Regions from separate parts of the Streptomyces sp. NPDC059743 genome, predicted to be linked through region 2. Evidence: riboswitches for the same ligand, from Rfam matches in the RefSeq annotation. Region 2 holds a riboswitch; each other region holds the start of a gene.

Region 1 (7,153 bases), on a different contig from region 2:
CGAGTCGGAGTCTGGAGTTGCGCGCCAATTGCTCATCAGGCTTTCGGGACGTCACGGGAGCAGTCTTCCCGGTGACCGCCCGAAAGCCCAAACGGAACCTGTTCCGTCGGTACCGGAACGCGGACGGAGGCCGCCGCGGGCGGGCCGGGACACGGGTGCGCACGGGACGGAAGAGGCCTGTTGGACGGCTACATGAGAGGGATGAGGAAGCGGCGCAGCGCCTCCTCGTAACCGGCCGGATCCGCGTTCCACATCGCGGCGTGCGGAGCGTGCGCGACGGCGTGGAGACCGATCAGTCCAGGACGCAGGGCGGCGAGTTCGCGGGAGGGATCCCAGGAGGCGAGGGTGTCGTCCGGGCCGTGGATGATCAGTGTCGGAACGTTCAGATTGCTCGGGTCGGCGGCCTGGAGCAGCCGGCCGCCATGGAGCCCGGTCCTGCCCTGGGCCGCCCGGACGGCGAGCGGCAGCAGCGGGCCGGGAGTACGGCGGGCGGTGGCGAGGGCCTTCAGGGTGGCCTCCCAGTCCAGTACGGGCGAGTCGAGCACCAGCCCGGAGATCCGCTCGCTGTGCGCGGAGTTGGCGGCGGCGTGCAGGGCCATCGTGGCGCCGGTGGACCAGCCGTAAAGGATCACGCGCTCCGCGCCGTAGCGGACGGCGTACCGGATCGCCGCGTCGAGGTCGCGCCACTCGGAGTCGCCGAGATGACCGAGGCCGTCCGGGGAGCGTGGAGCGCCCGGATCGCCGCGGTAGGCGAGATCGAGCACGGCGACCTGGAGCCCGGCCAGCAGCTCCAGGACGTTCAGCGGATGCTCACGGGTGGTGCCGAGACCGTGCACGGTGATCACCCAGGTGTCCCGCGCGCCCGGCACGAACCAGGCGGGCAGAAAACCGAGTTCGCCCGGGATCCGCTCCTCCCGGTGGTCGATGCCGAGAGCGGTGGCCGGATCGCCGGTGTGGACCTCCGGAGTGAGGCGTACGCGCATGCCCGGGACGAGCGTGCCGTGGCCGACGCGCTCCAGTCTCCGTACGACGGTGTCGGGCGGATGCCGCACGCCCTCCAGGACCGGTCCGACCACCGCGTGGAGACCTCGGCCCTCGATCCCGTACACGCCCGGGCGCAGGGAGGCGAGACAGCGTGTCAAGGTGATCTGTCCTGCGGCCGTGGCGTGCACGGTGAGCCTCGGATCGCCGGGCAGAGGCCGCCCGGGCGACGCTCTGAGCGCGGCGTCACCGGCGAGCCGGCCGGCCGCGACCGCAGCCGCGCCGACGCCGATCACGGTGGAGACGGCCGCTGCCGTCGCTGTGGCGGGACGCACGGTCCCAGTGTCGTCAGCGCCGCCGGGCCCGGCCACCGGGCGCGGTCCGTCGGGGTACGCGGAGAGTGCGGGGTACGGCGCGATGCAGAGGTCGACACAGGGCCGGACCGCGGCCGGTTCCGTCAGGGCCGCTGCCCGTAGCCCTTCAGTTTCTCTCCGGCCTCCCGGAGCTGCGCCTCGGAGAGCAGCGAGGGCGTACGGCCCGGCACCGCGCTGGCGGTGAGCCAGAGACGGGACATCCACTCCAACTGGGCCGTGCGGTCATAGGCCTGGGCGAGCGTGGCGCCGTAGGTCACCGTGCCATGGTTCTGGAGCAGACAGCCCGTGCGGTCGCGCAGGGCGTCGAGCATGCCCGCCGCCAGTTCGTCCGTCCCGTACAGCGCGTACGGAGCGACCCGGACGGGTCCGCCGAACGCCGCCGACATGTAGTGGATCAGCGGCAGTTCCGGTACGAGCGTGGAGACGGCGGTGGCGTGCACGGCGTGCGTGTGGACCACGGCCGACGCCGAGGTGTGCCGGTACACCGCGAGATGCAGTGGCAGCTCACTCGTGGGAGTGAACTCGCCGAGGACCTGCCGGCCGTCCAGGTCGACGCCGATGGCGTCCTCGGGACCGAGCTGTTCATACGGAATTCCACTCGGCGTGACCAGAACGAGTCCGCCGGCCCGTACCGAGACATTGCCCGAGGTGCCGACGACCAGTCCCTCGGAAGCCGTTCTGCGGGCGGTGTTCACCAGGTCCCGCCAGGCCCGGTCGATCGCGTCCTGATTCTCCTGATCGGTCATACCGTGATCCTGCCAGGAGTGCCCGGCGGCCCGTACGCCTGTTCTCCGGATCATCCGAACAGAATCACGCGGCGTCAGTTCGAGACACCACGAATACCTGTTCAGTTCATCTCCCGTTCACCATGACTCCCTACGTTCACCGAGGCCCCCTACGTCGAACGATTGCCTGGGTAAATGGAACACCTCACACTGCTGCTCGCGATCGTGATCGTGACGGCGCTCGTGTTCGATTTCACAAACGGTTTCCATGACACCGCCAACGCGATGGCGACGACCATCTCGACCGGCGCCCTGAAGCCCAAGACCGCGGTGGCCATGTCCGCCGTGCTGAATCTGGCCGGCGCGTTCCTCTCCGTGGAGGTCGCCAGAACGATCTCCGGCGGGCTGATCAACGAGAACGGCATCCGGACCGAAGTGATCTTCGCGGCGCTCGTCGGCGCCATCCTCTGGAATCTGCTCACCTGGCTGGTCGGTCTGCCGTCGAGCTCCTCCCACGCCCTCTTCGGCGGACTGATCGGCGCCACGCTGATGTCCGTCGGCACCTCCGGAGTCAACGGCGGTGTTGTCATCACCAAGGTGCTGATCCCGGCGCTCGCCGCGCCGGTCGTCGCCGGTCTCGCGGCGCTGCTGGCCACCGGACTGACGTACCGTATCGGCCGCCGTACGGACGACAAGGCCACCGCCAAGGGCTACCGCGCGGGACAGATCGCCTCCGCCGGTCTGGTCTCCCTGGCGCACGGCACCAATGACGCGCAGAAGACCATGGGCGTCATCACGCTCGCGCTCGTCACCGGCGGTGTCCTCGCGCCCGGCTCCAATCCGCCGCTGTGGGTCATCGTCTCGGCGGGCACGGCGATCGCGCTCGGCACCTATCTCGGTGGCTGGCGGATCATCCGCACCATGGGCACCGGGCTCACCGAGCTGAGGCCGCAGCAGGGCTTCGCCGCCCAGACCAGTGCCGCGACCGTCATCCTGGCCTCCTCGCACCTCGGTTTCTCGCTCTCCACCACCCAGTCCTGCTCCGGCGCCGTGATGGGCGCGGGACTCGGCCGTAAGGGCGGTGTGGTCCGCTGGTCGACCGCCACGCGGATGTTCATCGCCTGGGGACTGACGCTGCCCGCCGCGGGTCTGGTCGCGGCCTGCGCGGAGTTCCTGACCGGCCAGGGCAGTTGGGGCGTCGCGGTGGTCGCCGCGCTGCTCCTCGCGTGCTCCGGCGCGATCTGGCTCGCCTCGCGCCGCCGCCCGGTCGACCACACCAATGTCACCGACGCCGACGAGGCCGGATTCCCGGGTGGAGAGCCCGCCGGTGTCCTGGCCAACGGCATCACGGCCGGTGCGACGCAGGATCTGTCGACCACCATTCCGTCCCCACCGGGCAGCGCCGGTGAGCCGGCCCGAACCGCCACGGTCTGAATCACCCACCGCCCGAACCGCCACGGTCTCAAGGAAGAGCGAGCGAACGTATGAACATCGACTGGGCAGCGCTGGGTTCCGTCTTCGGAGTCAGCCTCGTGGTGACCGTCGCCCTGGTGGGCTTGTTCACCCTGGGCGTCGTCGGTCTCGCCAAGCAGGAGTCCGCCGGCGGGCAGGGCGGCGTTACGGGCCCGGCGGCTCTGGCGCGCACGGGCGCGTACGCCTGCTTCGCCCTGTGCGCGGCGGCCGTGGCGTACGGGATCTGGCTGATCGTCGCGTGACGCACGCCTCACCCTGTCCCGTCGCAGGTCAGCGATGAGTTGACGGGTGTTCGCGGGCGTGGTGGACTGCCGGGGCCATTACGGCGGCAGAAGAGGAAGCCGGTGCGAATCCGGCGCGGTCCCGCCACTGTCACCGGGAGTTGTCTCCCGGGAGCCAGGAACTCTCGCCGCCGCACCACGTCGAGCCGGGGCGCGGACCCTGAGTGAGGACATTTCGCCATGCCTGGCAGCGGTTCGGCCGTCGTGCGCGGCGGCGGTTCGGCCGCCGGACGGATCTTCGCGTACGGCGCGGCCCTGGGACTGCTGGGCGACCGGGTGTTCGCCGATCCGCGCCGAGGGCATCCGGTGGCCGCGTTCGGCCGGGCGGCGGGCGCCGTCGAGCGGGCGCTGTGGCACGACCACCGCGGCTGGGGCGCGCTGCACACGCTGGTATGCGCCGGAGGCGCCGTCGGCCTCGCGGTCGTCGCCGCCCGCAGTACACAGGCGGTACGGATCACGCGGACCGTACGGGTCGCGCAGGGCGTACGGGCCACGCGGGCCGTTCCGGGCGTACGTGCCGTACGGGAAAGCCGTGCCGCTTCCGTCGCACTGACCGCTCTGGCCACCTGGTCCGTCGTCGGCGGCACCTCGCTCGGCCGGGAGGCACGCGCCATCGGCGCCGCGCTCACCGCCGGAGACATTGAGCTGGCCAGGGAGCGGCTGCCACGGCTGTGCGGGCGCGATCCGCAGGCGCTGGACGGACAGCAGCTCGCCCGTGCCGTCGTGGAGTCCGTCGCCGAGAACACCTCGGACGCCGTCGTCGGCGCGCTGGTGTGGGGAGCGATCGCGGGCGTGCCCGGTCTCGTGGGATTCCGGGCCGTGAACACCCTGGACGCGATGGTGGGTCACAAGTCCGCCCGCTACCGCAGATTCGGCTGGGCGTCGGCCCGGCTGGACGATCTGGCCGGCTGGCCCGGAGCCCGGCTGACCGCCGCGCTGGCGGCGGTGGCGGGCGACGATCCGCGCGCGGCCCTGCGGGCGGTACGGCAGGACGCGCGGAAGCATCCGAGTCCCAACGCGGGCCCGGTGGAGGCGTCGTTCGCGGGCGCGCTGGGCGTACGGCTCGGCGGGACGCTCACGTACGGCGGACGGGTGGAGCACCGGCCCGTACTGAACGGCGAAGGGCGGCCCGTGGAGACGGCGGACATCGAACGGGCCGTACGGCTGTCGCGCCGGGTGAGCGGATACGCCCTCGCGGTCTGTGTCGCCGGCCGGTTCGCGTACGGCGCGATACGCCGCCGTACGGCCGAGACAGGCCGTCGTACGGCGGAGACCGGAAGGGGACGCGAATGAGCGGGCGCGGCGGAGGCCTGCTGGTGGCCGGGACCACCTCGGACGCGGGCAAGAGCGTCGTCACGGCCGGGATCTGCCGTTGGCTGGTACGCCGTGGAGTGAAGGTCGCGCCCTTCAAAGGGCAGAACATGTCGCTGAATTCGTTCGTGACGCGCGAGGGCGCGGAGATCGGACGGGCGCAGGCGATGCAGGCCCAGGCGGCCCGGGTGGAGCCGACCGCGCTGATGAATCCCGTCCTGCTGAAGCCCGGCGGCGACCGCAGCAGCCAGGTGGTGCTGATGGGACGGCCGGTGGGCGAGCTGAGCGCCAAGGGATTCTTCGGCAGCTCCGAGAACTCCGGGAGCGCGCTGCGCGGCGGACGCCGGGAGGCCCTGCTCGGCCCGGTCCTGGAGTGTCTGGAGGAGCTGCGCGCCACCCATGACGCCGTGATCTGCGAGGGCGCGGGCAGCCCGGCCGAGATCAATCTGCGCCGTACCGACATCGTCAACATGGGAATCGCACGCGCCGCGCGGCTGCCGGTGGTGGTGGTCGGCGACATCGACCGCGGCGGAGTCTTCGCCTCGTTCTTCGGTACGACCGCGCTGCTGAGCCCGCAGGACCAGGAGCTGATCGCGGGCTATCTCGTCAACAAGTTCCGCGGCGATGTGTCCCTGCTGGAGCCCGGTCTTGAGATGCTGCGCGGCCTGACCGGCCGGGCGACGCTCGGAGTGCTGCCCTGGCGGCACGGGCTGGGCATCGACGAGGAGGACGGACTGCGTATCTCGCTGCGCGGCGCCGTGCGCGAGTCCCTGGTGGCCCGCCCGTACGGCGAGGAGGTGCTGCGGATCGCGGTCTGCGCCGTACCGCTGATGTCCAACTTCACCGATGTGGACGCGCTCGCGGCCGAACCGGGCGTCGTCGTACGGTTCGTGGACCGTCCCGAGGAGCTGGCCGACGCCGATCTCGTGGTGGTGCCCGGCACGCGCGGCACGGTGAAGGCGCTGGCATGGCTGCGGGAGCGCGGGCTCGCCGACGCGCTCGCGCGCCGGGCCGCCGAGGGCCGTCCCGTGCTCGGGATCTGCGGCGGCTATCAGATCCTCGGCGAGCACATCGAGGACGAGGTGGAGTCACGGGCGGGCGCCGTGGCCGGGCTCGGGCTGCTGCCCGTACGGGTGCGGTTCGCCCGTGAGAAGACCTTGGCCAGACCGTCCGGGACGGCCCTGGGCGAGGCGGTGGACGGGTACGAGATCCATCACGGTGTCGCCGAGGTGCGAGGCGGCGACGCCTTTGTCTCCGACGCGGACGGACGGCCGCTGGACGGCTGCCGGGTGGGCGCGGTCCAGGGCACGCACTGGCATGGAGCGCTGGAGAGCGACGCGTTCCGGCGGCGCTTCCTTACGGAGGTGGCACGGGCGGCGGGCCGGCGTTTCGTTCCCGCGCCCGACACGAGCTTCGGCGCGCTGCGCGAGGAACAGCTCGACCTTCTCGGTGACCTCATCGAGGAGCACGCGGACACGGACGCGCTGCTGCGGCTGATCGAGGACGGCGCGCCGGCCGGACTGCCCTTCATTCCCCCGGGAGCACCGTGACCACCGACGCCGTACGGACCACCGACGCCGTACTCGAAGACGCCATGGCCGCATTCGAAGGCGCCGTACTCGAAGGAGCGATCAGCATATGAGCACCCCATATCCGTTCACCGCCATCGTGGGGATGGACGATCTGCGGCTGGGCCTGCTGCTCAACGCGGTCAGTCCGGCGGTCGGCGGAGTCCTCGTACGCGGCGAGAAGGGCACGGCGAAGTCCACGGCCGTACGGGCCCTTTCCGCTCTGCTGCCCGAGCTGGCGGTGGTCGCCGGATGCCGCTTCGGCTGCGATCCCGCCGCGCCCGATCCGCACTGTCCGGACGGACCGCACGGGAGCGGCCCGGGCGTCTCCAGGCCGCCGCGCATGGTCGAACTGCCCGTCGGCGCCTCCGAGGACCGGCTCGTCGGCGCGCTGGACATCGAACGGGCGCTGTCGGAGGGCGTGAAGGCCTTCGAGCCCG
Region 2 (7,153 bases):
CAGCAACTTCTGTCGGCTGAGCCGGGCTTCGAGATGCTGCTCGACGGTCTCCTCGGAGAGCGAAGGGCAGTGCGCTGAGAACAGCGCCTGCGCGTAGTCCTCGGTCTGGAGCAGGCCGGGGATCAGGAGGGGATCGAAGTCGTACCTGCTGACTGCCTCTGTCTCGATCGAGGCGAAGTCCTGGAAGAAGGCCGGGAGTTTGGCAAGATCCACATCGTCCTGCAAGACCGACAGCGTCCCGCCCGCGCTCAGCGTTGTCTCCGCCGCCGCTGTGAACGCGGTCTTTGCCGGTCTGCGGCCCTGTTCGATCGAGGCGACCTGTTCGTACGAGTAGCCCACCGCGTCCGCCAGTTCCTGCCGGGTCAGTCCGGATCGTTCGCGGAAGAGTTTGACCAGCTTGCCGTAGCCGACCCAGATGGCCGGTCGGTCGTCGTCCCGTGCCCGTTGTTTCTTCTGGCGGGTGCTCGTCATACGCCTCACATCCCAACGTGCCAATACGCGAATGCGGTTGAGGATCCAACAGGCATCCCGGCGCCGAAGTCACGGGCTGTGACCCGTACAACCGCACGGCCTGTCCGTACTGCCCGTACTGGTACGGACGTCTGTCCTGGTCAGGTTAGTTGAGTGACGGGACGGTGACACTATGAAGTCGGAAATCGCCGCTCAGGCCGCCACCCCGCCCTCGTCCGCGCCACTGCTTCCGCCCGCCCGGATCAGACTCAGTTCCAGCCATCGCGGCGCGCGCCTCGCGCGGTTGCTCTGTGGTCAGCAGCTCGACGAGTGGGGCATCCCGCAGACCACCGGCACCGCGTCCGCCGTTCTTGCCGTTGTCGCCGAACTGGCGGCGAACGCCGTTACCCATGGGCGTAGTCCTGGGCGGGACTTCGAGGTGCGGCTCGCGCTGACGGATGTCTGTGTCCGGGTCGAGGTTGTTGATACGCGGCCGGACCGTGTCCCGCAGGCCCCGGCCCCCGCCCCCGTCGGCCCGGTCGTGGATGAGTCGACCGGGGGACGAGGGCTGCTGCTGGTCGCGGGCTACGCCGACCGGTGGGGCTGGGCCGTCAGAGACGCTTACACCAAGACCGTCTGGGCCGAGGTGGACCGCTGAGCTGCCCGGTCAGAAGTCGTCGTCGAAGGCGACCGTGCCTTCCACCGCGACCTGGTACGCCGACGGGCGGCGTTCGAAGAAGTTGGTCAGTTCCTGGACGCCCTGGAGTTCCATGAAGGAGAACGGGTTCTGCGCGCCGTACACCGGTGCGAAGCCCAGGCGTTGGAGGCGCTGGTCGGCTACGCATCGCAGGTACTCGCGCATCGACTCGGTGTTCATGCCCGGCAGTCCCTCGCCGCACAGGTCGCGGCCGAATTGCAGCTCCGCCTCCACGGCCTCCTTCAGCATGTCCGTGACCTGCCGCTGGAGGTCGTCGTCGAACAGCTCCGGCTCCTCCTTGCGGACCGTGTCCACGACCTCGAAGGCGAAGTTCATATGCATCGTTTCGTCGCGGAACACCCAGTTGGTGCCGGTGGCCAGACCATGCAGCAGGCCTCGGGAGCGGAACCAGTAGACGTAGGCGAACGCGCCGTAGAAGAACAGTCCCTCGATACAGGCCGCGAAGCAGATCAGATTGAGCAGGAAGCGCCGGCGGTCGGAGCGGGACTCCAGCCGGTCGACCGTCTCGACCGAGTCCATCCAGCGGAAGCAGAACTGCGCCTTCTCACGGATCGACGGGATGTTCTCCACCGCCGCGAAGGCCGCCGCGCGGTCGGCCGGATCGGGGAGATAGGTGTCGAGCAGCGTCAGATAGAACTGGACGTGCACGGCCTCCTCGAAGAGCTGGCGCGAGAGATAGAGCCTGGCCTCGGGCGAGTTGATGTGCCGGTAGAGCGTCAGCACCAGATTGTTCGCCACGATCGAGTCGCCCGTCGCGAAGAACGCGACCAGCCGGCCGATCATGTGCTGCTCGGCGGGCGAGAGCTTGGCGAGATCGGCGACATCGGAGTGCAGATCGACCTCCTCCACCGTCCAGGTGTTCTTGATCGCGTCGCGGTAGCGCTCGTAGAAGTCCGGGTAGCGCATGGGCCTCAGCGTCAGCTCGAAGCCCGGGTCCAGGAGGTTCTTCGTCCGGGCAGTCATCACTGGCACGCCTCGCAGGACTCGGGATTCTCCAGGGAGCAGGCGACGGCGTCCGGCGGTGGCGCCTGTACGGGTACAGGTACGGGTACGGGAGCGTGGCCCGCCGCCCGCGCGATCCTTGTCGCCGGGCGCGAGCGCAGGTAGTACGTCGTCTTGAGGCCCTTCTTCCAGGCGTACGCGTACATCGAGCTCAGCTTGCCGATGGTCGGCGTCTCCAGGAACAGGTTGAGCGACTGGCTCTGGTCCAGGAACGGCGTACGCGCCGCCGCCATGTCGATCAGTCCGCGCTGCGGGATCTCCCACGCCGTGCGGTACAGATCGCGGACCTCCGCCGGGATCCAGCCGAAGCCCGCCACCGAGCCGTTGGACTCGCGCAGCGCCTCGCGCGAGCGCGCGTCCCAGACGCCCAGCCGCTTCAGATCCGCCACCAGATACGAGTTGACCTGGAGGAACTCACCCGACAGCGTCTCGCGCTTGAAGAGATTGGAGACCTGCGGCTCGATGCACTCGTACACACCGGCGATCGAGGCGATGGTCGCCGTCGGCGCGATCGCCAGGAGCAGGGAGTTCCGCATCCCGGTCGCGGCGATACGGGCACGCAGTGCCGCCCAGCGCTCCGGCCAGGCCGGCTCGATGCCGTAGTGGTCCGGGTGCAGTACGCCACGGGCCGCGCGCGTACGGGACCAGGCGGGCAGCGGGCCGTTGCGCTCAGCGAGGTCGCAGGACGCCTCGTACGCGGCGAGCATGATGCGTTCGGCGATCCTGGTGGAGAGCGCGGCGGCCTCGGGCGAGTCGAAGGGCAGCCGCATCTTGAAGAAGACGTCCTGGAGGCCCATCACGCCCAGGCCCACCGGACGCCATTTCGCGTTCGAGTTCGCGGCCTGCTCGGTCGGGTAGTAGTTGATGTCCACCACCCGGTCGAGGAAGGTCACGGCCGTACGGACGGTCTCGTCGAGCCGCTCCCAGTCGATCCCGGCGCCGATCCCGCTGTGGGACTCACCGTCGGTCCCGCCGTCGGTCCCGCCCGGCTCCCGCACGAACGCCGCCAGGTTGACCGAGCCCAGATTGCACACCGCCGTCTCGCCGTCGTCGGTCACCTCCAGGATCTCCGTACAGAGATTGGAGGAGTGGACGACCGCGCCGGGCTCGGCGGTCTGGTTGGCCGTACGGTTCGAGGCGTCCTTGAAGGTCATCCAGCCGTTGCCGGTCTGGGCGAGCGTACGCATCATCCTGCCGTACAGCTCCCGCGCCGGGAGGCTTCTGCGGGCCAGGCCCGCCGCCTCCGCGGCCCGGTACGCCGCGTCGAACTCGTCGCCCCAGAGATCGACCAGTTCCGGTACGTCGACGGGCGAGAAGAGCGACCACTCGCCGTCCGCCTCGACGCGGCGCATGAACTCGTCCGGAATCCAGTGCGCGAGATTCAGATTGTGCGTACGCCGGGCGTCCTCACCGGTGTTGTCGCGCAGTTCGAGGAACTCCTCCAGATCCGCGTGCCAGGTCTCCAGATAGACACAGGCCGCGCCCTTGCGCCGGCCGCCCTGGTTGACCGCGGCCACCGAGGAGTCGAGCGTGCGCAGGAACGGGACGATGCCGTTGGAGTGCCCGTTGGTGCCGCGGATCAGTGAACCGCGCGAGCGGATACGGGAGTACGAGAGGCCGATGCCGCCCGCGTGCTTGGAGAGCCTGGCCACCTGGTGGTAGCGGTCGTAGATGGAGTCCAGCTCGTCGCGCGGCGAGTCCAGCAGATAGCAGGAGGACATCTGAGGATGGCGGGTGCCGGAGTTGAAGAGCGTCGGCGAGGACGGCAGATACTCCAGCCGGCTCATCAGCCGGTACAGCGCGGCGACCTCCTCCAGCGCGCGCACGCTCTCGTCCTCGGCGAGGCCGGACGCCACGCGCAGCAGGAAGTGCTGCGGAGTCTCGATCACCTGACGGGTCAGCGGATGGCGGAGCAGATAGCGGCTGTGGAGCGTACGGAGCCCGAAGTAGCCGAAGCGGTCGTCGGCGGCCAGATCGATCAGCCGGTCGAGGCGGTCGGCGTGGCGCGTGACGAACGCGGCCGTACGGTCGGCGATCAGGCCCTCGCGGAGGCCGGTCGCGACCGACGCCGAGAACGACACCGCGCCCTGGCCCGCGGCCTCGTCGGCGATGGCGCGGGTGAGCAGCCGGGCGGCGAGCCGGGAGTACGCCGGGTCCTCGGAGATCAGCCCTGCCGCCGCCTCGGTGGCGAGCCCGCGCAGCTCGGCCTCGTCCGACGAGGCGTTACGGCCGCGCAGCGCGGCGGCGGCGACTCTGCCGGGATCGGTGTCGGGCAGATCGGCGGTCAGCTCCGTCAAGGTCCGCAGCAAAGCGGTCCCGGTGCCGTCCGTCGACCTGGTGCCGTCCGTCTGCCCGGGGCTGTCCGCCGGTCCGGAGGTCCCGGAGGCGGCTGAAGCCGGTTCGGCTGGCGCGATGGTCACGTGGTGCTCTCCCTCGCTCGGCTCCGGGCCTGTCGCGAGGGATACGGGGGCGCGCACAGCCGTACGGCCCTTTCCAGGGCAGCGCGGAGCACGGCGTCCACCGGCCCATCCGCGAGGCCCGGACGTCTCGGCGCCCGGATCGGTCGAACCGGACGCACCGTCGGCAGGTGTTCGGACTCCTGGACATGACAAAGCACGCCACAGCACACCGTTGCGGGACAGTTCCGGATTCGCACCGGATTCCCCTGCGTCGACAGCGAGGTCGAGCATACATCTGGTGGCCGCTCGCCGTGCCACCCCCCAGATGTAGTGTCCTGCGCGGTCAGTCGCCTCTGGGTATACCGCCGTCGGTGACGCCGTCGAGTTCCAGGGCGTACGCGAGCAGTGGGAGTCCCGGGAGCGGTTCCCAGTCCCGCTCGGGGCTTCTGACAAAGCCCAGGCGCTCATAGATCCGGTGGGCCCGCCGCATGGTCGGCTGCGTCGACAGGACGATCCGTATACAGCCCTCCGTCTCCTGCGCGCGTGCCACACAGGCGCGGACGAGCGCCTCGCCCACGCCTCTGCCCCGGGCCGCCCGGTCGACCGCCAGCATCCGGAACTCGGTCTCGCCGTCCCGCGCTATGTCCGCCCACGGCCCGCCGGCCGGGACATAGGTGACTCCGCCCAGCACCGTGCCGTCCGGGTCCACGGCGGCCAGCACCTCCGCCTCGGCGGCACGCGTGGCCACATCCCGCAGCGTGGGCAGATACGGGTCGTCCTCGCCGAAGTCCAGGTGCCCGTCCACCAGATACGCTTGCGCGGTGATCTCGCCGAGCCGCTCGTACTCGCCGGGCTCGGCCTCCCTGATCGTGAAGTCCATGAACCGAGTGTGCGCCATGGGTACGACAACGGGCCGCCGCGGCCTCCTCACCAGCAAGGAAGCCACAGCGGCCCGAAGCCACAGCGGCCCGAAGCCACAGCGGCCCGAAGCCACAGCGGCCCGTTCGCGACCTGACCTTGGGAAGTCAGCGCACCGCTTCGCCCGACGTCGCCGTCGGCAGTTCCACCCGTACGTCGTCCGAATCGCCCGCGTCCGCCGTGTAGTCGGACGGGCTGGTCTCGTCCACGCCCTCGGGCGCCTTGAGCGCCCGCATGACGAAGGTCAGCACCACCGTCACCACCACATTCAGCACAAACGCGGTGAGGCCGATGTAGCCGATCTCGCCGAGTCCCGGGATCTCCGCCGACGAGCCGCCGAAGTGCTTCTGCGTGGGGCTCGCGACGCCGTACGCCGCGGCCGTGCCGTACACCATGCCGACGCCCCAGCCCACGAGCAGCGCCCAGCGGTGGAACCAGCGGGTGAAGAGCCCGCCGACCAGGGCCGGCATCGTCTGGAGGATCCAGATCCCGCCCAGGAGCTGGAAGTTGATCGCCACCGTCTTGTCCATGGAGAGGACGAAGACCAGCGCGCCCACCTTCACCAGCAGCGAGACGATTTTCGAGACCTTGGTCTCCTGCGCCGGTGTCGCGTCCGGCTTGATGAAGTCCTTGTAGATATTGCGGGTGAAGAGATTGGCCGCCGCGATGGACATGATCGCGGCCGGCACCAGCGCGCCGATACCGATGGCGGCGAAGGCGACGCCCGCGAACCAGTCGGGGAACATGGTCTCGAAGAGCTGCGGGATCGCGAGCTGTCCGTTGTCGACCTTGATGCCGGCGGCGATCGCCATGAAGCCGAGCAGCGCCAGCAGACCCAGCATCAGCGAATACAGCGGCAGGATCGTGGTGTTGCGGCGGATCACATCGCGGCTCCTGCTGGAGAGCGTCGCCGTGATGGAGTGCGGATACATGAAGAGCGCGAGCGCGGAACCGAGCGCCAGCGTGGCGTAGCCCCACTGCCCGGCGTCGCCCGGTACGAGCGCGCCGCGCGGCGCGCCGGTCACCTCATTGGGCTGTGCGAACGCCTCGCCCGCCTTGGCGAAGATGTCGTCGAAGCCGCCCAGCTTGATCGGGATGTAGATGATCGCCACCACGATCACCAGATAGATCAGCGTGTCCTTGACGAAGGCGATCAGCGCGGGCGCGCGCAGTCCGGACGAGTAGGTGTACGCAGCGAGCACACCGAAGGCGATGAGCAGCGGGAGGTCCTTGATGAACCAGTGGGTGCCCTCACCGCCCCCGACGCCCATGACATCCAGCACCGCCTGGATACCCACGAGTTGGAGCGCGATATACGGCATCGTGGCGAGGATGCCGGTGACGGCGACCGCCAGCGAGAGGCCCTTGGAACCGAAGCGTCCCCGGACGAAGTCCGAGGTGGTGACGTATCCGTGCTTGTGCGACACCGACCAGAGCCGCGGCAGGAAGGTGAAGATCAGCGGATAGATGAGAATGGTGTACGGCACGGCGAAGAAGCCGGCCGCGCCCGCCGCGTAGATCGCCGCCGGGACGGCCACGAAGGTGTACGCCGTATAGAGGTCGCCGCCGAGCAGGAACCAGGTGACCCAGGTGCCGAACGACCGGCCGCCGAGGCCCCATTCGTCCAGGCTGTGCTCGTTCTCGGCCTTGCGCCAGCGGGTGGCGA
Region 3 (7,153 bases), on a different contig from region 2:
GCGAGGGGGTTGTGCGGAGGACGGCGGGTACGGTGAGGAGCGCCCGGGGGCTGTGGCTGGTCGCTCAGCCGGCGGCGCTGTCGGGACAGATGGCACTGGCGAGGCGGCACAGGTCGACGTGCAGCCGCGCCACGAGCAGCGGGGTGCTCGGCGTCTTGTCGCTCACGTCGGTGAAAACCATGGGTTCATCGTATCGATTCCCGGTCCGCGTCCCGGTATGCGTTCTCGTATGGCGGACGTTCGGCGTTCGTCAGGCGGACGGCGGGAGATAGACGATGGTCGGAGCGCCGGTGACCGGATGGGTGGTGACCTCGGCGGTCACTCCGTAGACCGTCGCGAGCAGCTCGGGAGTCAGTACGGAGCGCGGTGTTCCGGAGGCGACGATCCGGCCGTGCTGGAGCACATGGATACGGTCGCAGTAGTACGCGGCGAGGTTCAGATCGTGCAGGGCGAGCAGATTGGTCGTGCCCGAGGCTCTGATCAGCGTGAGGACATCGAGCTGGTGGCGGATGTCGAGATGGTTGGTCGGTTCGTCGAGTACGAGCAGGGCCGGGCGCTGGAGGAGCGCGCGGGCGATGAGCGCGCGCTGCCGTTCGCCGCCGGAGAGCGAGGGAAAGGCCCGGTCCGCGAGGGCGGCGATCCCGACCTGGCCGAGGGCCGTGTCGGTGAGCGCGGTGTCGGCGGCGGTGTCGGCCTCCCAGAAGCGTTTGTGCGGCGAGCGGCCCATGGCGACGACTTCACGGACGGTCAGCTCGAAGTCGAGCCGGCCGTCCTGCGGCACGGCGGCGACGCGGCGGGCCCGCGCCTTGGCGGTCATGGTGTGCAGATCGTCGCCGTCGAGGAGGGCGTGTCCGGCCGTGGGCCGGAGCGTGCCGTACACACAGCGGAGCAGGGTGGTCTTGCCGCTGCCGTTGGGGCCGACGAGTCCGACGGTCTCGCCCGGCGCGGCGGTGAGCTCGGCGCGGTCGACGAGCAGCCGTCCGCCGGTCTCGTACGACAGCCCTTCGACGCGCAGCTCGGCGGCGGGTACGGACGTCCGCTCCGAGGCGCTCGCGGCACCTGCGAAGGCGCCTGCGGGGGCACCAGTGGAGGCGCTCATACGGGCGCTCCTTCCGGGCGGCGGCGCATCAGCCACAGGAACAGCGGCCCGCCGGTGAGCGCGGTGAGCACACCGACCGGGATGTCCTGCGGCGCGGCGACGGTACGGGCCGCGAGATCGGCGACGACCAGGACGACCGCTCCGCCCAGCGCCGCGACGGGCAGCAGCGCCCGGTGACCGGCGCCGACGGCCATCCGGGCGGCGTGCGGCGCCAGCAGCCCGATGAAGCCGACCGCGCCGCTCGCGGCCACCATCACGGCCGTGACCAGGGAGGCGAGGACGAAGACCGCGGCGCGGAAGCGCGAGGTGTCGAGACCGAGCACGGTCGCGCCCTCCTCGCCCGCCAGCAGCAGATCGAGCGGTCTGGCCAGCGCCATGAGCAGGGCGGTCCCGGCGGTGAGCGCGACGGCGGGCGGTACGAGCGTGGCCCAGCGGGCGCTGCCGAGGCCGCCCAGCGACCAGTACAGCGCCTCCTGGAAGTGCTCGGGCCTGGCGGAGACGACCAGGATGAGGGTGGTGAGCGCGGAGAGGATGTACGAGACGGCGACGCCCGCGAGCACGAGCCCGCCGCCGGTCATCGTGGAGCCGCGCCGGGCCAGCCCGTACACCAGCGCCAGCGCGAGGAGCGCGCCGGCGAAGGCGGCGGCCGGCATCGCGACGGTGGTGGTCACTCCGCCGCCGATGCCGAGGACCAGCACCAGCACGGCGCCGGTGGAGGCGCCGGAGGAGATGCCGAGCAGAAACGGATCGGCGAGCCGGTTGCGTACGAGCGCCTGGAGGACGGCGCCGACGACGGCGAGCCCGGCGCCGACGATCACACCGAGCAGCACTCTCGGCAGCCGTACGTCGAGCACGATGGTGCGGAACGGGCCGGGCTCCGCGCGGCCGGTCAGGATCGTGATCACCTGACCGGGCGGGATCCGTACGGAGCCGAGTGCGAGGCCCGCGACGACGGCGACGGCGAGCGCGGCGGCCAGGGAGCCGAGCACCAGGGTGCGGCGGAGCCGCCCGTGGGCACGGGCGGGCGCGGTGGCGCGTGTCATGGCGGCGCTTACTTCACGGACTCGGGATGGAGCTGGGCCGCGAGGCGTTCGACGGCGGCCGGTGCCCGTACGCCGAGGACCACGTCCGAGAGCGGCATGACGGCGAACCGCTGGTTCCTGATGGCCGGTATGTCCTTGAGGACCGGGTCCTCCAGCAGGCGCTTCTTCTTCTGTGCGACGGTGGTGGCGCCGTAGTCGTAGATGACGATGACCTCGGGCTCGCGCGCGACGACCTGTTCCCAGGTGGCGTCGCCGAAGGACTTGTCGAGGTCGGCGAAGACATTGCGCCCGCCGGCCAGCTCGATCAGCTCATTGCCGATGCCCTTGCCGCCCGCGGTGAAAGCGGTCTTGTCGCCGCTGTCGTAGACGAAGACGGAGAGCGGTGCGACGCCCTTCAGCTCGTCGGCGGTGGACGCGACGGTGGTGCGTGCGTCCGCGATCCACTGCTCGGCGCGGTCCTGGACGCCGAAGGTGCGGCCGGTCTCCTCGACCTCCCGGTAGACGTCGTCCATCGAGGTCGTGCCGTCCGCGCAGTTCTCCAGATTGAGCCGGGTGTTGATACCGGCCGCCTTGAGATCGTCGCGGCTGCGGCCGTCCTTGGCGTCGAAGGCGCTGGCGTATCCGCCGTAGACGAAGTCGGGATTCGCCGCGAGCAGTCTCTCCTTGGACGGATACTCCTCGGCGAGGACCGGGACGCTCTTGTACGCCTTCTCGTAGGCGGGCAGGATCCGGTCGTCCAGATAGGCGGTGCCGACCAGGGACTTCTCCAGGCCGAGCGCGAGCATGACCTCGGTGACGTGCTGGTTCATGGTGACCACACGCTTCGGCGGCGCCTGGTAGGTGGTCGTCACACCGCAGTTGGTGACGGTGTACGGAAAGCCGGGCGCGGCCTTCGCGGCGGGCCCGCCGTCCGCCGGCTCGGCGGCGTCCGTGGTGGTGCCACAGGCGGCGAGCGGGAGCAGTACGGCGATCGCGGCGGCGGATATGACGGCGGGCGTGAGCGCACGGCGGCGCCGGGACGGAACAGACACGGCTGGGCCTCCTCCGGGGGATTTCCGCGTCCCCTGGCTGGTGGGAGAAGGGCGGCAGGTCAGTTCCTGGCTGCCAAGCGGAGCTTGGTCACAGTGGCGGGACCGCGCCGGTTTCGCACCGGCTTCCTGGGTCCTGCCGCCCTGGTTCAGCCGTGAGTCTCTCAGACGATCTCGACGGGCTCCTCGGTGACCTCGCCGTCGACGATCCGGTACGAGCGGAACTGGAACGGGCCCGTGTCGTCCGTGTCCGCCGTCGAGACCAGCACATAGTGGGCGCCGGGCTCATTGGCGTAGGTGATGTCCGTACGGGACGGATAGGCCTCGGTCGCGGTGTGCGAGTGGTAGATGATCACCGGCTCCTCGTCGCGGTCGTCCATCTCGCGGTAGAGCTTGAGCAGATCCGCCGAGTCGAACTCGTAGAAGGTGGGCGAGCGTGCTGCGTTGAGCATGGGAATGAACCGCTCGGCCCGTCCGCTGCCCGCCGGGCCCGCGACCACTCCGCAGGCCTCGTCGGGATGGTCGGCTCGCGCGTGCGCGACGATCTGGTCGTGCAGGGCCTGGGTGATGGTGAGCATGAGGAGAATATAAACGGCCGCGCCGGACCGGAGACGGGCCGGTGCCGACGGGCCACGAAGGCCCTCGGATCAGTGAATCCGAGGGCCGACAGACGTACGGCCGCGGTATACGGGCCCGTACGCGCACGAGCCGAACCGTACGGTCAGGCTTGTACGGTCAGTCCGCCGCCGAGGCGTACTCCCGCTGGGCGCGCTCCGCGATCGCCGGGTCGCGCCGCTTCAGGAACTGCCAGCCGGCCGCCAGGCCCACCGCCCAGACCGCCGCCACATACAGACAGACCCGCGCGTCCTTGTCGTACGCGATCAGACAGGTGACGAGCGCCAGGAAGGCCACCGCGACCCAGCTGAAGAGCGCGCCGCCCGGCGCCGGGAAGGACGAGGCCGGCAGCCGGCCCGCCTCCACACCGCGGCGGTAGCGGATATGGCTGGCCAGAATCATCATCCAGGTCCAGATGCCGGCCGCGGTGGCCACGGAGGTCACATAGCCGAAGGCCTTCTCCGGGACGACATAGTTGAGGACCACACCGATGCCCATCAGCACGGCGGAGACGGTGATGCCGAGGGCCGGCGTCTTACGGGAGTTGAGCCTGCCGAAGACCGTGGGCGCCTCGCTGTTGGCGGCGAGGTCGCGCAGCATCCGGCCGGTGGAGTACATCCCGGAGTTGCAGGAGGAGAGCGCGGCGGTCAGTACGACGAAGTTGACGATGCCGGCCGCGAGCGGGATGCCCATCTTCTCGAAGGCGTGCACGAACGGGCTGTTGCCCGCGGAGAACTCGGTCCACTTGACGACGGCGAGGATGACGGAGAGCGCGCCGACATAGAAGACGATGATGCGCCAGGGCAGTGTGTTGATGGCCTTGGGCAGCGTCTTCTCGGGATTCTCGGACTCGCCCGCGGTCACACCGACCAGCTCGACGGCGAGATAGGCGAACATCACGCCCTGAAGAGTCATCAGGCTGGAGCCGATGCCGTTCGGGAAGATCCCGTCATGTGCCCAGAGGTTGGAGGCGGCGGCGGTCTCACCGGCGTCCGAGAAGCCGATGGTGAGGACGCCCAGACCGATGACGATCATGCCGATGATCGCGGTGACCTTGATCATCGAGAACCAGAACTCGACCTCGCCGAAGATCTTCACCGAGATCAGATTGACGCCGAAGAGGACCACCAGGAAGACCAGCGCGCTGACCCACTGAGGGATCTGCGGGAACCAGAAGTGGATGTAGATCGCGGCGGCGGTCAGCTCCGCCATCCCGGTGACGACCCACATCAGCCAGTACGTCCAGCCGGTGGCGAAGCCGAAGAACGGGCCGAGGAACTCACGGGCGTACTCCGCGAAGGAGCCCGAGACCGGCCGGTAGAGCAGCAGTTCGCCGAGCGCCCGCATGATGAAGAAGATCACGACGCCGGCGAGGGCGTACATGAGGATGATGCTGGGGCCCGCCTTGGCGATATTGGCTCCGGCGCCCATGAAGAGTCCGACACCGATCGCGCCGCCGATGGCGATCATCTGGACCTGGCGGCTGCCGAGTCCCCGTTCGTAGCCCTCTTCGGCCGGGCCGTCTCCGGTGGGTCCTGCCGTGGCGTGGTCACCGCCGTATTCCTTGTCGACCTGGGCAGAGGTCATGTCGTGCGCCCTTTCTCCATACCGATCAGCGCCGGACGTCGGCCGCGGACCGGTTCGTGATCCCCCCGGATACGGATGGAGTGCCGCCGGCGGTCGGCCGGCGAAGGCACCCCCGGGGACAGGGGTGGAGTCCCCGGGGGGCCGTGAAGATTTATCACGGCGACAGGGGTCACCGGCGGACGGTTCTGTGGCACAGCCCACAGGAAGAAGTGGAGGAATCAGGCCGCGAACCGCAAAGGTCGCCGGAGCGGTGACGTGATCGTTATGCCGAATTGAGCGTCAGTTGAGCGTACGGAAGAGGGCCGGACGGGGACCGCCGTATGACATCCCGGCGCCGCGGGCCCGGAAGATCCGGGCGGGCCGGTTCCTCGGTGTCACATCACCCGGACGGAGGAACGGGCGGCAGCCCCTCAAGGCATCAGGGCCCTCAAGGCATCGGGCCCTCAGGGCATCAGCGTTTCGACGAGCGACTCCTGGAGCGATCCGAGCCAGAGATACGCCATCACCATCGGCTTGCGCGGATCGGAGTCCGGCAGCCGGTACAGCTCGTCGCTCTCGTCCTCGTCCGTGACCTCCAGACGCGTACCGATCGTCAGCCGCAGATCGTTGAGCGCGCCGAGCCAGTGCAGACAGTCGTCGGGCGTCAGCTTGAGCACGGCGCCGCCCTCGCCCGCCGAGGCGAGCCCGTCCAGCGTACGGACCAGCGCCATCCCGTCCTCGCGCTTGCGGCCACGCAGATCGTTCTCCGTGAACCGTCTGAACTCGGCGGAGAACTCCTTGAGTTCGTCGTCGTCATCGCCGTACGCGTCCGGGAAGAGCCGGGCCAGCGCCGGATCCTCGGGCGGCTCGCTGGGGCCTTCGGCGAAGAGCGAGGCGAGCGGATCCTCGCCCTGGGCAGGCTCGTCACCGGGCCCGATCAGCTCCAGGAGCTGTACGGCCAGTGAGCGCAGGATCGAGATCTCGACCTCGTCGAGTGCGACGGCCGCGCCGCCGCCCGGGATCGCCTCGAACTGGCCGGCCATCAGATCCGGTCCTGGGAGAGAGTGGCCCAGAGCCCGAATCCGTGCATCGCCTGCACATCGCGCTCCATCTCCTCGCGGCTGCCGCTGGAGACGATCGCGCGGCCCTTGTGGTGGACGTCGAGCATCAGTCGGTGCGCCTTGTCCTTGGGGTAGCCGAAATAGGTCTGGAAGACGTAAGCCACATAACTCATGAGGTTGACGGGATCGTTGTGGACGATCGTCACCCACGGCACATCGGGTTCCGGGACGGCGAAGGTCTCCTCGGCCGATTCGGGGCGTTCGATCTCAGTGGGAGCAACACTCACGGTTCCGGACGACCTTCTTCTCTGCCGGGCTTCTCTGCCGGGTCATGGCTCTGCCACGTCACAGCGTCACATGACCCATGCTGCCACCAGGGACGGCGTGTCGCACAAACGGCCACGCAGAAATCGTCACTCTGACGAGAGGGCAGGGTAGAATTCTTGTTATGAACACAGCGGATCTTGGACTGCCGGTCGATGTCCCGTCGACCGCGCTCTTCACCGATCAGTATGAGCTGACGATGCTCCGAGCGGCTCTCCAGGCCGGTACGGCCGACCGCCGTTCGGTCTTCGAGGTCTTCACCCGGCGGCTGCCCGAGGGCCGCCGCTACGGAGTGGTGGCGGGCACCGGACGGGTCCTGGACGCCGTGGAGAACTTCCGCTTCGACACGGACGTCCTCGGCTTCCTGCGGGCCAACCGGATCGTCGACGAGGAGACGCTCGGCTGGCTCGCCTCGTA

What was found. Region 2 has a riboswitch for cobalamin ahead of ACFV6H_RS00340 (ribonucleoside-diphosphate reductase subunit alpha). Riboswitches for the same ligand answer to the same signal wherever they lie in the genome.
Region 1: linked by a shared signal. The riboswitch ahead of ACFV6H_RS14295 (cobalamin biosynthesis protein) and the one ahead of ACFV6H_RS00340 (ribonucleoside-diphosphate reductase subunit alpha) in region 2 are both predicted to bind cobalamin.
Region 3: linked by a shared signal. The riboswitch ahead of ACFV6H_RS30165 (ABC transporter substrate-binding protein) and the one ahead of ACFV6H_RS00340 (ribonucleoside-diphosphate reductase subunit alpha) in region 2 are both predicted to bind cobalamin.

Annotation. Positions count from the first base shown of each region.
Region 1 is NZ_JBHWGS010000006.1:391,067-398,219, reverse strand. It holds gene ACFV6H_RS14320 (hypothetical protein) at 1-55, opposite strand, end outside; gene ACFV6H_RS14315 (alpha/beta hydrolase) at 189-1,316, opposite strand; gene ACFV6H_RS14310 (class II aldolase/adducin family protein) at 1,439-2,101, opposite strand; gene ACFV6H_RS14305 (anion permease) at 2,276-3,514, shown strand; gene ACFV6H_RS14300 (hypothetical protein) at 3,565-3,795, shown strand; cobalamin riboswitch at 3,841-3,982, shown strand; gene ACFV6H_RS14295 (cobalamin biosynthesis protein) at 4,015-5,127, shown strand; gene ACFV6H_RS14290 (cobyric acid synthase) at 5,124-6,695, shown strand; gene ACFV6H_RS14285 (putative cobaltochelatase) at 6,784-7,153, shown strand, end outside.
Region 2 is NZ_JBHWGS010000001.1:70,481-77,633, forward strand. It holds gene ACFV6H_RS00325 (Scr1 family TA system antitoxin-like transcriptional regulator) at 1-471, opposite strand, end outside; gene ACFV6H_RS00330 (ATP-binding protein) at 644-1,108, shown strand; gene ACFV6H_RS00335 (ribonucleotide-diphosphate reductase subunit beta) at 1,118-2,131, opposite strand; gene ACFV6H_RS00340 (ribonucleoside-diphosphate reductase subunit alpha) at 2,131-4,590, opposite strand; cobalamin riboswitch at 4,735-4,877, opposite strand; gene ACFV6H_RS00345 (GNAT family N-acetyltransferase) at 4,913-5,449, opposite strand; gene mctP (monocarboxylate uptake permease MctP) at 5,595-7,153, opposite strand, start outside.
Region 3 is NZ_JBHWGS010000019.1:111,425-118,577, reverse strand. It holds gene ACFV6H_RS30180 (putative leader peptide) at 65-181, opposite strand; gene ACFV6H_RS30175 (ABC transporter ATP-binding protein) at 251-1,099, opposite strand; gene ACFV6H_RS30170 (FecCD family ABC transporter permease) at 1,096-2,142, opposite strand; gene ACFV6H_RS30165 (ABC transporter substrate-binding protein) at 2,151-3,173, opposite strand; cobalamin riboswitch at 3,213-3,333, opposite strand; gene ACFV6H_RS30160 (Mov34/MPN/PAD-1 family protein) at 3,335-3,748, opposite strand; gene ACFV6H_RS30155 (amino acid permease) at 3,906-5,372, opposite strand; gene ACFV6H_RS30150 (DUF2017 domain-containing protein) at 5,816-6,394, opposite strand; gene clpS (ATP-dependent Clp protease adapter ClpS) at 6,394-6,699, opposite strand; gene ACFV6H_RS30140 (nicotinate phosphoribosyltransferase) at 6,861-7,153, shown strand, end outside.